2 regions of the Cellulomonas endometrii genome follow, and region 2 is predicted to be linked to the other one. Evidence: predicted binding sites of a transcription regulator. Region 2 holds the regulator's gene; the other holds the start of a gene.
What was found. The regulator HrcA, encoded in region 2, represses chaperone genes, less so after heat shock. The targets are predictions, from matches to a motif close to TTNGCACTCGNNNNNNNCGAGTGCNAA.
Positions count from the first base shown of each region.

Region 1: the regulator HrcA is predicted to act here: its motif matches at 2,132-2,158, upstream of groL (chaperonin GroEL).

Region 1 is NZ_CATKPC010000009.1:154,875-159,800, forward strand. It holds partial or broken gene QNH85_RS11755 (DUF4031 domain-containing protein) at 1-23, shown strand, start outside; gene groL (chaperonin GroEL) at 340-1,968, opposite strand; gene QNH85_RS11765 (glycoside hydrolase family 15) at 2,244-3,530, shown strand; gene QNH85_RS11770 (cold-shock protein) at 3,557-3,760, opposite strand; gene QNH85_RS11775 (LytR C-terminal domain-containing protein) at 3,883-4,506, opposite strand; gene QNH85_RS11780 (DUF3263 domain-containing protein) at 4,558-4,905, opposite strand.
Region 2 is NZ_CATKPC010000006.1:78,154-83,079, reverse strand. It holds gene QNH85_RS08640 (sodium-translocating pyrophosphatase) at 1-152, opposite strand, end outside; gene QNH85_RS08635 (16S rRNA (uracil(1498)-N(3))-methyltransferase) at 399-1,166, opposite strand; gene dnaJ (molecular chaperone DnaJ) at 1,169-2,296, opposite strand; gene hrcA (heat-inducible transcriptional repressor HrcA) at 2,389-3,420, opposite strand; gene QNH85_RS08620 (MFS transporter) at 3,507-4,926, opposite strand, start outside.

The sequences.
Region 1 (4,926 bases), on a different contig from region 2:
TGCGCGTCCCGGCCCGCGACCGCCCCCGCCACTGCCCCTCCCCCTGCACGCCCTCCCCCGCACGTCCTCCCCGCACGCTCGTCGTCGCCGAGACTGCAGGAAGCGGGGGTTCACAGGCCTCGAAGCGCCCGCCTTCTGCAGTCTCGGCGCGGCACGGCGGGGCGCGGCGGGGCGCGGCGCGGCGCAGCGGGGCGCGGTGCGGCGCGGCGCAGCGGGGCGCGGCGCGGCGCGGCGCGGGCGGACATGCGGACGGGCCGGCCACCCCCTGCGGGGTGACCGGCCCGTCGGCCGTGCAGGTGCGGGGCGTCAGGCGCCCCGCCGATCAGCGGGAGGCGTGGATCAGAAGTCCATGCCGCCCATGCCGCCGTCGCCACCCGGAGCCGGCGCGCCGGCCTTCTCGGGCTTGTCGGCGACGACCGCCTCGGTGGTGAGGAACAGCGCCGCGATCGACGCCGCGTTCTGCAGCGCGGAGCGGGTGACCTTGACCGGGTCGTTGACGCCGGCGGCCAGCAGGTCCTCGTACACGCCGGTCGCGGCGTTCAGGCCGGAGCCGGCCGGGAGGTTGCGGACCTTCTCCGCCACGACGCCGCCCTCGAGGCCGGCGTTCACCGCGATCTGCTTGAGCGGCGCGTCGATCGCGATGCGCACGATCTGCGCACCCGTCGCCTCGTCGCCCTCGAGCTCGAGGGTCGCGAAGGCCTTCTCGCCGGCCTGGATGAGGGCGACGCCACCACCGGCGACGATGCCCTCCTCGACGGCCGCCTTGGCGTTGCGCACGGCGTCCTCGATGCGGTGCTTGCGCTCCTTGAGCTCGACCTCGGTCGCGGCACCGGCCTTGATGACGGCCACGCCGCCGGCCAGCTTCGCGAGGCGCTCCTGGAGCTTCTCGCGGTCGTAGTCCGAGTCGGAGTTCTCGATCTCCGCACGGATCTGGTTCACGCGGCCGGCGATCTGCTCGGCGTCGCCGGAGCCCTCGACGATCGTGGTCTCGTCCTTCGTGACGACGATCTTGCGCGCCTGGCCGAGGACCTCGAGGCCGACCGTGTCGAGCTTGAGGCCGACGGTCTCGGAGACGACCTGGCCACCGGTGAGGATGGCCATGTCCTGCAGCATCGCCTTGCGGCGGTCGCCGAAGCCCGGGGCCTTGACGGACACGGACTTGAACGTGCCGCGGATCTTGTTGACGACGAGCGTGGCCAGGGCCTCGCCCTCGACGTCCTCGGCGACGATGAACAGCGGCTTGCCGGACTGGATGACCTTCTCCAGCAGGGGCAGCAGGTCCTTGACGTTCGAGATCTTCGACTCGACGAGCAGCACGTAGGCGTCCTCGAGGACGGCCTCCTGGCGCTCCGGGTCGGTCACGAAGTACGCCGACAGGAAGCCCTTGTCGAAGCGCATGCCCTCCGTGAGCTCGAGCTCCAGGCCGAGGGCGTTGGACTCCTCGACCGTGATGACGCCCTCCTTGCCGACCTTGTCCAGCGCCTCGGCGATGAGCTCGCCGATCGCGGTGTCGCCGGCGGAGATCGACGCGGTGGCGGCGATCTGCTCCTTGGTCTCGATCTCCTTCGCCTGCTCCAGCAGGGCGGCGGTGACGGCCTCGACGGCCTTCTCGATGCCGCGCTTGAGGGCGATCGGGTTGGCGCCGGCGGCGACGTTGCGCAGGCCCTCGCGCACGAGCGCCTGGGCGAGCACGGTGGCGGTGGTGGTGCCGTCACCCGCGACGTCGTCGGTCTTCTTGGCGACCTCCTTGACGAGCTCCGCGCCGATCTTCTCGAACGGGTCCTCGAGGTCGATCTCCTTGGCGATGGAGACGCCGTCGTTGGTGATCGTGGGGGCGCCCCACTTCTTGTCCAGCACGACGTTGCGGCCCTTGGGGCCCAGGGTGACCTTGACGGTGTCGGCGAGGACGTTGAGACCCCGCTCGATGCCGCGGCGGGCCTCCTCGTTGAAGGCAATGATCTTGGCCATGGGGCTATCGATCCTTCACTGTGGCTCGTGGTTCGGCCGGACGGCGCCCGCGACGGACGGCCCTGCCGCGCCCCACGGTCATGTCCCGTCGGGGCGGCGGACCTCACCGGTCGGCCTGTGTACTCATTCTGTCACTCTCGACCCGAGAGTGCTAAGTCCATGGTTAGCACTCGGCCTGGGTGAGTGCAAGGCCCATCGCTCTCGGCGGACGCCCCGCGACCCCGTGCCGCGGACCCTCGGGACGGGGCCCGGCGGGGACGGCTAGCCTGCCCGGCATGCTCTCCCGCAGCGTCGCCGCCGTCGTGGCGCTGGGCGCGCTCGCGGCGGGGCTCGTGGCCTTCGGGGCGTCCGGCCCGCGGGAGGCGCACGTCGACCTGTACGCCGAGGGCGTGGTCGCCACCCCCGACGGCCCGCGGACCGTCCCCGCCGGCGAGACCGCCGAGCTGCACCCCGGCACGCGGGTGGTCGTCGACGACGCGAGCACCGCGGACGACGCGCTCGCCGCCGAGCAGCGCGCGTGGCTGGCGTCGGGCGAGGTCCCCGGCGCCGACGGGCCGTACGCCGACCTGGTGACCGACGCGCTGCTCGACCTGCGCACGCTGGTGCTCGACGACGGTGCGGCGGTGGCCGCGTGGACCCCGCACTGGCGGTACGTCTGGCCGCGGGACGCGTCGTTCGTGGCGGTGGCGCTCGCCCGCACGGGGCACGTCGAGGACGCGCTGGAGGTCCTGGGCTTCCTGGCGCGGGTCCAGGCCGACGACGGGTCGTTCGAGGCCCGCTACCTGCCCGACGGCACCGGCGTCCCGGACGACCGCGCCCCGCAGACCGACGGCACCGGGTGGGCGCTGTGGGCGGCGGGCGAGACGGTGGCCGCGGCCGCGCCCGAGGACCGGGAGGCGACCGCCGAGCGCCTGCGCGCCCTGGTCGAGCGGTCCGCGGCCCACGCGACGTCCCTGGTGGCGGGCGACGGCCTGCCGGCGGCGTCCCCGGACTACTGGGAGGTCCCGGAGGACGAGCTGACGCTCGGCACCGTCGCGCCGGTGCTCGCCGGGCTGGAGGCCGCGGACGACGTGCTGGCGCTGCTCGGCGATGACGAGGAGGCGGCCGCGGTCCAGCGAGCCGCCGCCCGGACGCGGACCGCGGTGGAGCGCGCGTTCGGCGACGACACGGCGTACGGCCGGTACGCGGACGGCGGCGTCGCCGACGCGGCGAGCGCGTTCGTGCTGCCGCCGTTCCAGCCGACCGCCCTCGACGGCGCCGTCGAGGGCTGGCAGGCGTCCGCGGCGGCGATGGCGCGGCCCGCCGGCGGCCTCGCGCCGGGCGCCGGCTGGAAGCAGGACGGCATCTCCTGGACGCCGCAGACGTCGCTCTACGCCCTGGTCGCGGCGGAGAACGGCCTCACCGCGGAGGCGCAGGCACGGCTCGGCTGGCTGGACGCCCACCGGACGGGCATGGGCGCGCTGCCCGAGAAGGTGCTCGCCGACGGGTCACCCGCGGCGGTGGCCCCCCTGGCGTGGACGGCGGCGTGCGTGGTGCTCGCGGCGGACGCGCTGGAGGGCTGAGCCCCCGGCGCGTCCGCCGGTCGGCTCTACAGCGGGCGGACCTGCTCCGCCTGCGGGCCCTTGGTGCCCTGCCCGAGCTCGAACTCGACGGACTGGCCCTCCTCGAGGCTCCGGTAGCCGCTCGACTGGATGGCGCTGAAGTGGACGAACAGGTCCTGACCGCCGTCGGACGGGGTGATGAACCCGTAGCCCTTCTCGGCGTTGAACCACTTGACGGTGCCCTGCGACATGCGGAACTCCTGGTGACGACGTGATCGGGCGCCGTCGGTGGCCGTGGTCCCCCCGGCGGGCCGGCAGGCGGTCACCGCGACGCGGCCGAGCGTAGCCGCGGGCCCGCGACCTGCGGAAGAGGTCAGCTGTCGAAGTCGCGCAGCAGGAGGACGACGACGCCGTCGTCGGCCACCTCGGCCGACTCGACCACGTTCGCGATGCCGAGGGTCGTCGCGACCTGCTGCGCCGTGGCGGACAGCTCCGGCGTGCCGTAGAAGATCGTCGTGGCGGTGCTGCCGCCGGCGTTGCCGTTGCCCGTCTCGACGGAGGTGAACCCGGCGTCCTCCAGGTCCTCCGCTGCGCCCGCCGCGAGGCCGGTGATGCCCGACGCGTTGAGCACGCGGACGGTCGCGTCCAGGTCGGGGGCGGGCGGCGGGACCTCCTCGACGGGGGCCTCGGTGGCCGGCGGCTCCTCGACGGCGGGCTCGCTCGGGGTGGTCGACTCCGCGGGGGCCTCCGTCTCGGGCTGCGCGGGCGCGGAGGCGACGGGGGTCTCGGAGGTCCCGAAGCCGGGGATGCGGCCGTCCCAGGACGAGGCCCACAGCACGAAGACGACGGTCAGCGCCGGGACGAGGACGACGACGGCGACGAACGGCCACCAGCGGCTCCACCAGCTCCGGGGTGCGCGGTGCACGCCGATCGGCGCGTCCTCCGCCGGTGCGGCGTCGAACTCGTCCTCCGGGTACCGGTCGCTGCCCTTGCTCACGGCGGACAGGCTAACGGTTCGCGCTGGTGGGACCGGCCACGCGCACCGGGATCAGGCGTCCGCGCCGAGGCGGCGGGCGCTGCGGGCGCGCTGGCGGGTGGAGCGCATGCGCCGGAGCCGCTTGACCAGCATCGGGTCGTGCGCGAGCGCGGCGGGCGAGTCGATGAGCGCGTTCAGCACCTGGTAGTACCGGGTGGCCGACATGTCGAACAGCTCGCGGACGGCCTGCTCCTTGGCGCCGGCGTACTTCCACCACTGGCGCTCGAAGGCCAGCACCTGCTGGTCGCGCTCGGACAGGCCGGAGGGGTCGCTCCCGGCGGGCGCCGCGGTGCCGCCGTCGACGGCCACCAGCGTCGGCCGGGCGACCGTGCCGTCGCCGCGCTCCGCCGTCGCGTCCATCCGTGCCGCCCTCCCGTGCCG
Region 2 (4,926 bases):
AGCCCGATGCCGAGCAGCAGCCGCCCGGACACCCCGCCGAGCACGGTCACGGCGCCGAGGTCGGGCAGCGCGAGGCTGGCCTCACCGCCGTGCACCGCGCCCGCCGCCGTGTCGCCGCCCGCGGTCGACGACGACGCGCAGCCCCCGAGCACCAGGGCGAGCGCGGCGACCCCGAGCAGCGGACCACGCCGCCGGCGGCCGGGGGGTGCCCCTGCGGGGGGCGCTCCGGCGGCCGGCGCCCCCGTGGGGGGTGCCGATCCGACGGTACGGGTACGGGTACGGGTACGGGTGCGAACCTCGGTGTCCACTGATCGAGTCCCTGGTGAGAGCGCCTTCGCTGCCACTCTCGACGCTAGGACCGCGCCCCGCTCACCACCGGTGACGTACGGCCCAGGACCTCAGGCCCAGCGCCCCAGCCGCTCGGCCAGCAGCGCGAGCGCCACGGGGCCCGCGGTGGAGGTCCGTAGGACGTGGGGCCCAAGCCGCACCGTCACCGCCCCCGCCTCGACCAGGGCGTCGACCTCGCGCGCGGAGATCCCGCCCTCGGGGCCGACGACCACGAGCACCTCGGCCGCCGTGCCGGGCGCGGGCAGCGCCGCCTCGGCGAGCGGGACGGTCGCCTCCTCGTGCAGCACGAGCACCGCGCCGCCCGCCTCGACCACCTCGCGGGCCCGCCGGACCAGCGCGCCCCCGTCCGCCGCGAGAGCCACGTCGGGGACGTACGCCCGCCGCGCCTGCTTGGCCGCGGTCCGGACGGTGCCGAGCCAGCGCGCGCGGCTCTTCGCCGCCCGGTCCCCCCGCCACACGACGATCGACCGCTCGGCCTGCCACGGCAGGATGCCGTCGGCGCCGACCTCGGTGGCCGCCTCGATCGCGAGCTCGTCGCGGTCACCCTTCGCGAGCGCCTGGACCAGCACCAGCCGCGGGGCGGGGACCGGCTCGACCACCACCTCGCGGACGCGCAGGTGCACGCCCTCCGGCCCGACGGTGTCGACCTCGCCGACCAGCCGGGTGCCGGCGCAGTCGACCACGTCGACCCGCTCCCCCGGCGCCCGGCGCTGCACGACGCCGGCGTGCCGACCCTCGGTGCCGTAGAGCAGGTAGGTGCCGCCGGCCGCGAGCGCGCCGAGGCTGCCCGGCTCGGCCAGGAAGACCGGTGCGGTCACGCTCAGCGCCCGGAGAGCTTGTCGCGCAGCTTCGCGAACACGCCGCCGTTCGACGCGGACAGGCGGGCCTCGGGGCGCTCCTCGCCGCGCAGGCCGGCGAGCTGCCGGAGCAGCTCGGCCTGCTGGTCGTCGAGCGCGGTCGGGACCTGGACGTCGACGTGCACGTGCAGGTCCCCGCGGCCGCCGGCGTGCAGGTGCCCCACGCCGAGGCCGCGCAGCGTGACGACCTGCGCGGGCTGGGTGCCCGGGCGCAGGTCGACCTCCTGCGGGCCGTCGAGCGTGTCGAGCGTCAGCACGGTGCCCAGCGCGGCGGCGGTCATGGGGACGTGCAGGGTGCAGTGCAGGTCGTCGCCCTCGCGCAGGAACGTGTCGTGCTTGCGCTCCCGGACCTCCAGGTAGACGTCGCCGGCGGGGCCGCCCGCGGGGCCGACCTCGCCCTGCGCGGTGAGCTTGATCCGGGTGCCCGTGTCGACGCCGGCGGGGACGTCGACCTCCAGGACGCGGCGGGAGCGGACGCGGCCCTCGCCGGCGCACTCGGTGCAGGGCTCGGGGATGACGGTGCCGAACCCGTGGCACGCGGCGCACGGCTGGGACGTCATGACCTGGCCGAGGAACGACCGGGCGACCCGCTGGACGGTGCCGCGGCCGCCGCAGACGTCGCAGGTGCGCGGCGACGTGCCCGGGCGGCAGCAGCTGCCGTCGCAGGTCGGGCAGACGACGGCGGTCTCGACCGGGACCTCGCGGTGCGTGCCGAAGGTCGCCTCCGCCAGGTCGATGTCGAGCCGCACCAGGGCGTCCTGGCCGCGGCGGGCGCGCGGGATCGGGCCCCGCTGCGCGCCCGCGCCCGCGGCGGCGCCGAAGAACGTCTCGAAGATGTCCTGGAAGCCGAAGCCCCCGCCCATGCCGCCGCCGGGGGACGACGGGTCGGCGCCCATGTCGTACATCCGGCGCTTCTCCGGGTTCGACAGGACGTCGTAGGCGCGGGACACGTCCTTGAACCGGTCCTCGGACGCCGCGTCCGCCCCGGCCACGTCGGGGTGCAGCTCCCGGGCCAGCCGGCGGTACGCCTTCTTGATCTGCTCGGGCGAGGCGTCGCGGTCGACGCCCAGCACCTCGTAGTAGTCGCTCACTCGTCACTTCTTCCTGCGGGTCGGTCGCACACGTCGACGCGGGTCGGTGGCACCGGCGCGCGGCCGGGCGGGGGCTGGGTGCCGGTCGGGGGTCACCCGGCGAGGATCCGGGACAGGTAGCGGGCGACGGCGCGGACCGTCGCGATGGTGCCCGGGTAGTCCATGCGCAGCGGCCCGACGGACCCGATCCGGGCGACGGACGAGCCGCCCCCGTCCGGGCCGCCGTAGCCGGTGGTCACGAAGCTGGTCTCCACGAGGCCCTCGTGCTGGGTCTCGCGGCCGATGCGGACCGACACGGCGGCCTCGTCCTCGGCCATCTCGGTGAGCAGCCGCAGCAGGACCACCTGCTCCTCGAGCGCCTCCAGCACCGGGCTGACGTTCCGGGCGAAGTCGGCGCCGCCGCCGCGCACCAGGTTGGCGGTGCCGGCGAGCACGACGCGCTCCTCGCTCTCCCGGGCGAGGGTGTCCTCCACCACGCCGACGACCCCGCGCACCAGCGCGGCGTCCCCCGGCGCGAACGCGTCCGCGAGGCCGGCGAGCACCTGGTCGAGCTCGGCCAGGCGACGGCCGGTGGCCATGACGTTCAGCTGGGCGCGCAGCCGGGCGACGACCATCGCGTCCAGCGGCTCCGCCAGCTCGAGGGTGCGCTGCTCGACCCGCCCGTGGTCGGTGATGATGACGACGAGCAGGTGCCGGTCCCCCACCGGGACGAGCTCCACGTGCCGCAGGGCCGTGCGCCGCAGCGACGGGTACTGCACGACCGCGACCTGGTGGGTGAGCTGCGCGAGCAGCCGCACGGCGCGGTCGACCACGTCGTCCAGGTCGGCGGCGTCCTCCATGAACGTCTCGATGGCGCGGCGCTCCGGGGCGGACAGCGGCTTGACGGTCGCGAGCCGGTCGACGAAGAGCCGGTAGCCCTTGTCGGTCGGCACCCGGCCGGCCGAGGTGTGCGGCTGCACGATGTAGCCGGACTCCTCCAGCGCCGCCATGTCGTTGCGGATGGTCGCCGGCGAGACGCCGAGCGAGTGCCGCTCGACGAGCGCCCGCGAGCCCACCGGCTCACGGGTGGCGACGTAGTCCTCGACGATCGCGCGCAGCACGTCCAGCCTGCGGTCCTCGCTCATCGCACCTCCCGACGGCCCGACCCGGTGCCTCGGACACGGCCCTGAGCGGCCGTCCGGGTAGCACTCACCTGTCCCGAGTGCCAATTCTACTCGGCCGCGGAAGCCCTCGCCGCGTCCCGCCGCCGCGCGACGAGGTCGACGACGCCCACGACGAGCGCGACGGCGACGAGAGCCACCGTGATCAGCAGCGCGCGGCCGGCCGCCACCGACCCCTCGACCCCCGACGCGAGCGCCGAGTAGTAGGTGGACAGCGCCACCGCGACGCCCAGCGCGCTGCCCACGCGCTGGCCGACCTGGAGCATGCTCCCCGCCACCCCCGCGCGGTCCAGCGGCACCCGCGCCAGCGTCAGGGTCTGGTTCGGGGCGATGACCAGGCCGCTGCCGGCGCCGGCGACCATCTGCGTGGCCGCGACCGCGAACGCCACCGCCGGCGGGTCGACGAGCCGGATCATGAGGTCCGTGCCGACCAGCCCCGCCAGCACCAGGACGAGGCCGACCACCACCAGGCCGCGGCCGCGCTCCGCCACCAGCCGCCCCGACTGCTGCGCCGCGACCGCCGAGGCGATCGCGAACGGCATGCCCACCAGGCCCGCCTGCAGCGGCGTGAACCCGGCGATCTGCTGCAGGTACAGGGTCGTCACCAGGAACACGGCGGTGAACCCCGCGAAGTACGCCATCCCGAGCAGGGCGCCGTTCCGGAACGCCGGCTCCCCGTACACCCGGGGGTCGAGCACCGCCGCGCCCGTGCTCCGCTGGTACCGCCGCTCCCACAGCACCGTCGCCACCGCGAGCACCGCCGCGACGGCGAGCCACCACCAGCGGCCCGGGTCGTCCCCGTCCCCGCCCGTCGTCGTGACGAACGGCACCATCACCGCCGTGGTGGTCAGCGCCACGAGGGCCAGGCCGGGGATGTCGAGCCGGGGCCGGCCGTCGGGCCGCGCGATGCCAGGCGGTGCCCCGGCCGCGCGGCGCGGCAGGAACCGGACCGCCAGCGGCAGCACGACGGCGATCACCGGGACGTTGACGAAGAACACCCACCGCCAGCCGTGCTCGGCGCCCGCCACCTGGATGATGAGGCCGCCGAGCGCGGGGCCGATGGCCGTCGAGACGCCGATCGTCGCGCCGAAGTACCCGAACGCCTTCCCGCGCTCGTAGCCGGTGAACAGCTGCTGGATGGTGCCGACCACCTGCGGGTTGAGCAGGCCGGCGCTGGCGCCCTGGAGCAGGCGCATGACGGCCAGCATCTCGTCCGAGGTCGAGAGCCCGGCGCCCAGGCTGGTCAGCGCGAAGCCGGTCAGCCCGACCAGGAACAGCGCGCGCCGGCCCCGCGCGTCCCCGAGCCGCCCCGCCGGCACCAGCACGAGGCCGAACGCCAGCGTGTACCCCGCGACGATGAGCTGGAGCTGGCTCGCGCCCGCGTCGAGGCTGCGCTCGATGGACGGCAGCGCCACGTTGACGATCGAGACGTCGAGCATCGTGATGAAGCCGATCGCCAGGCAGACGGCG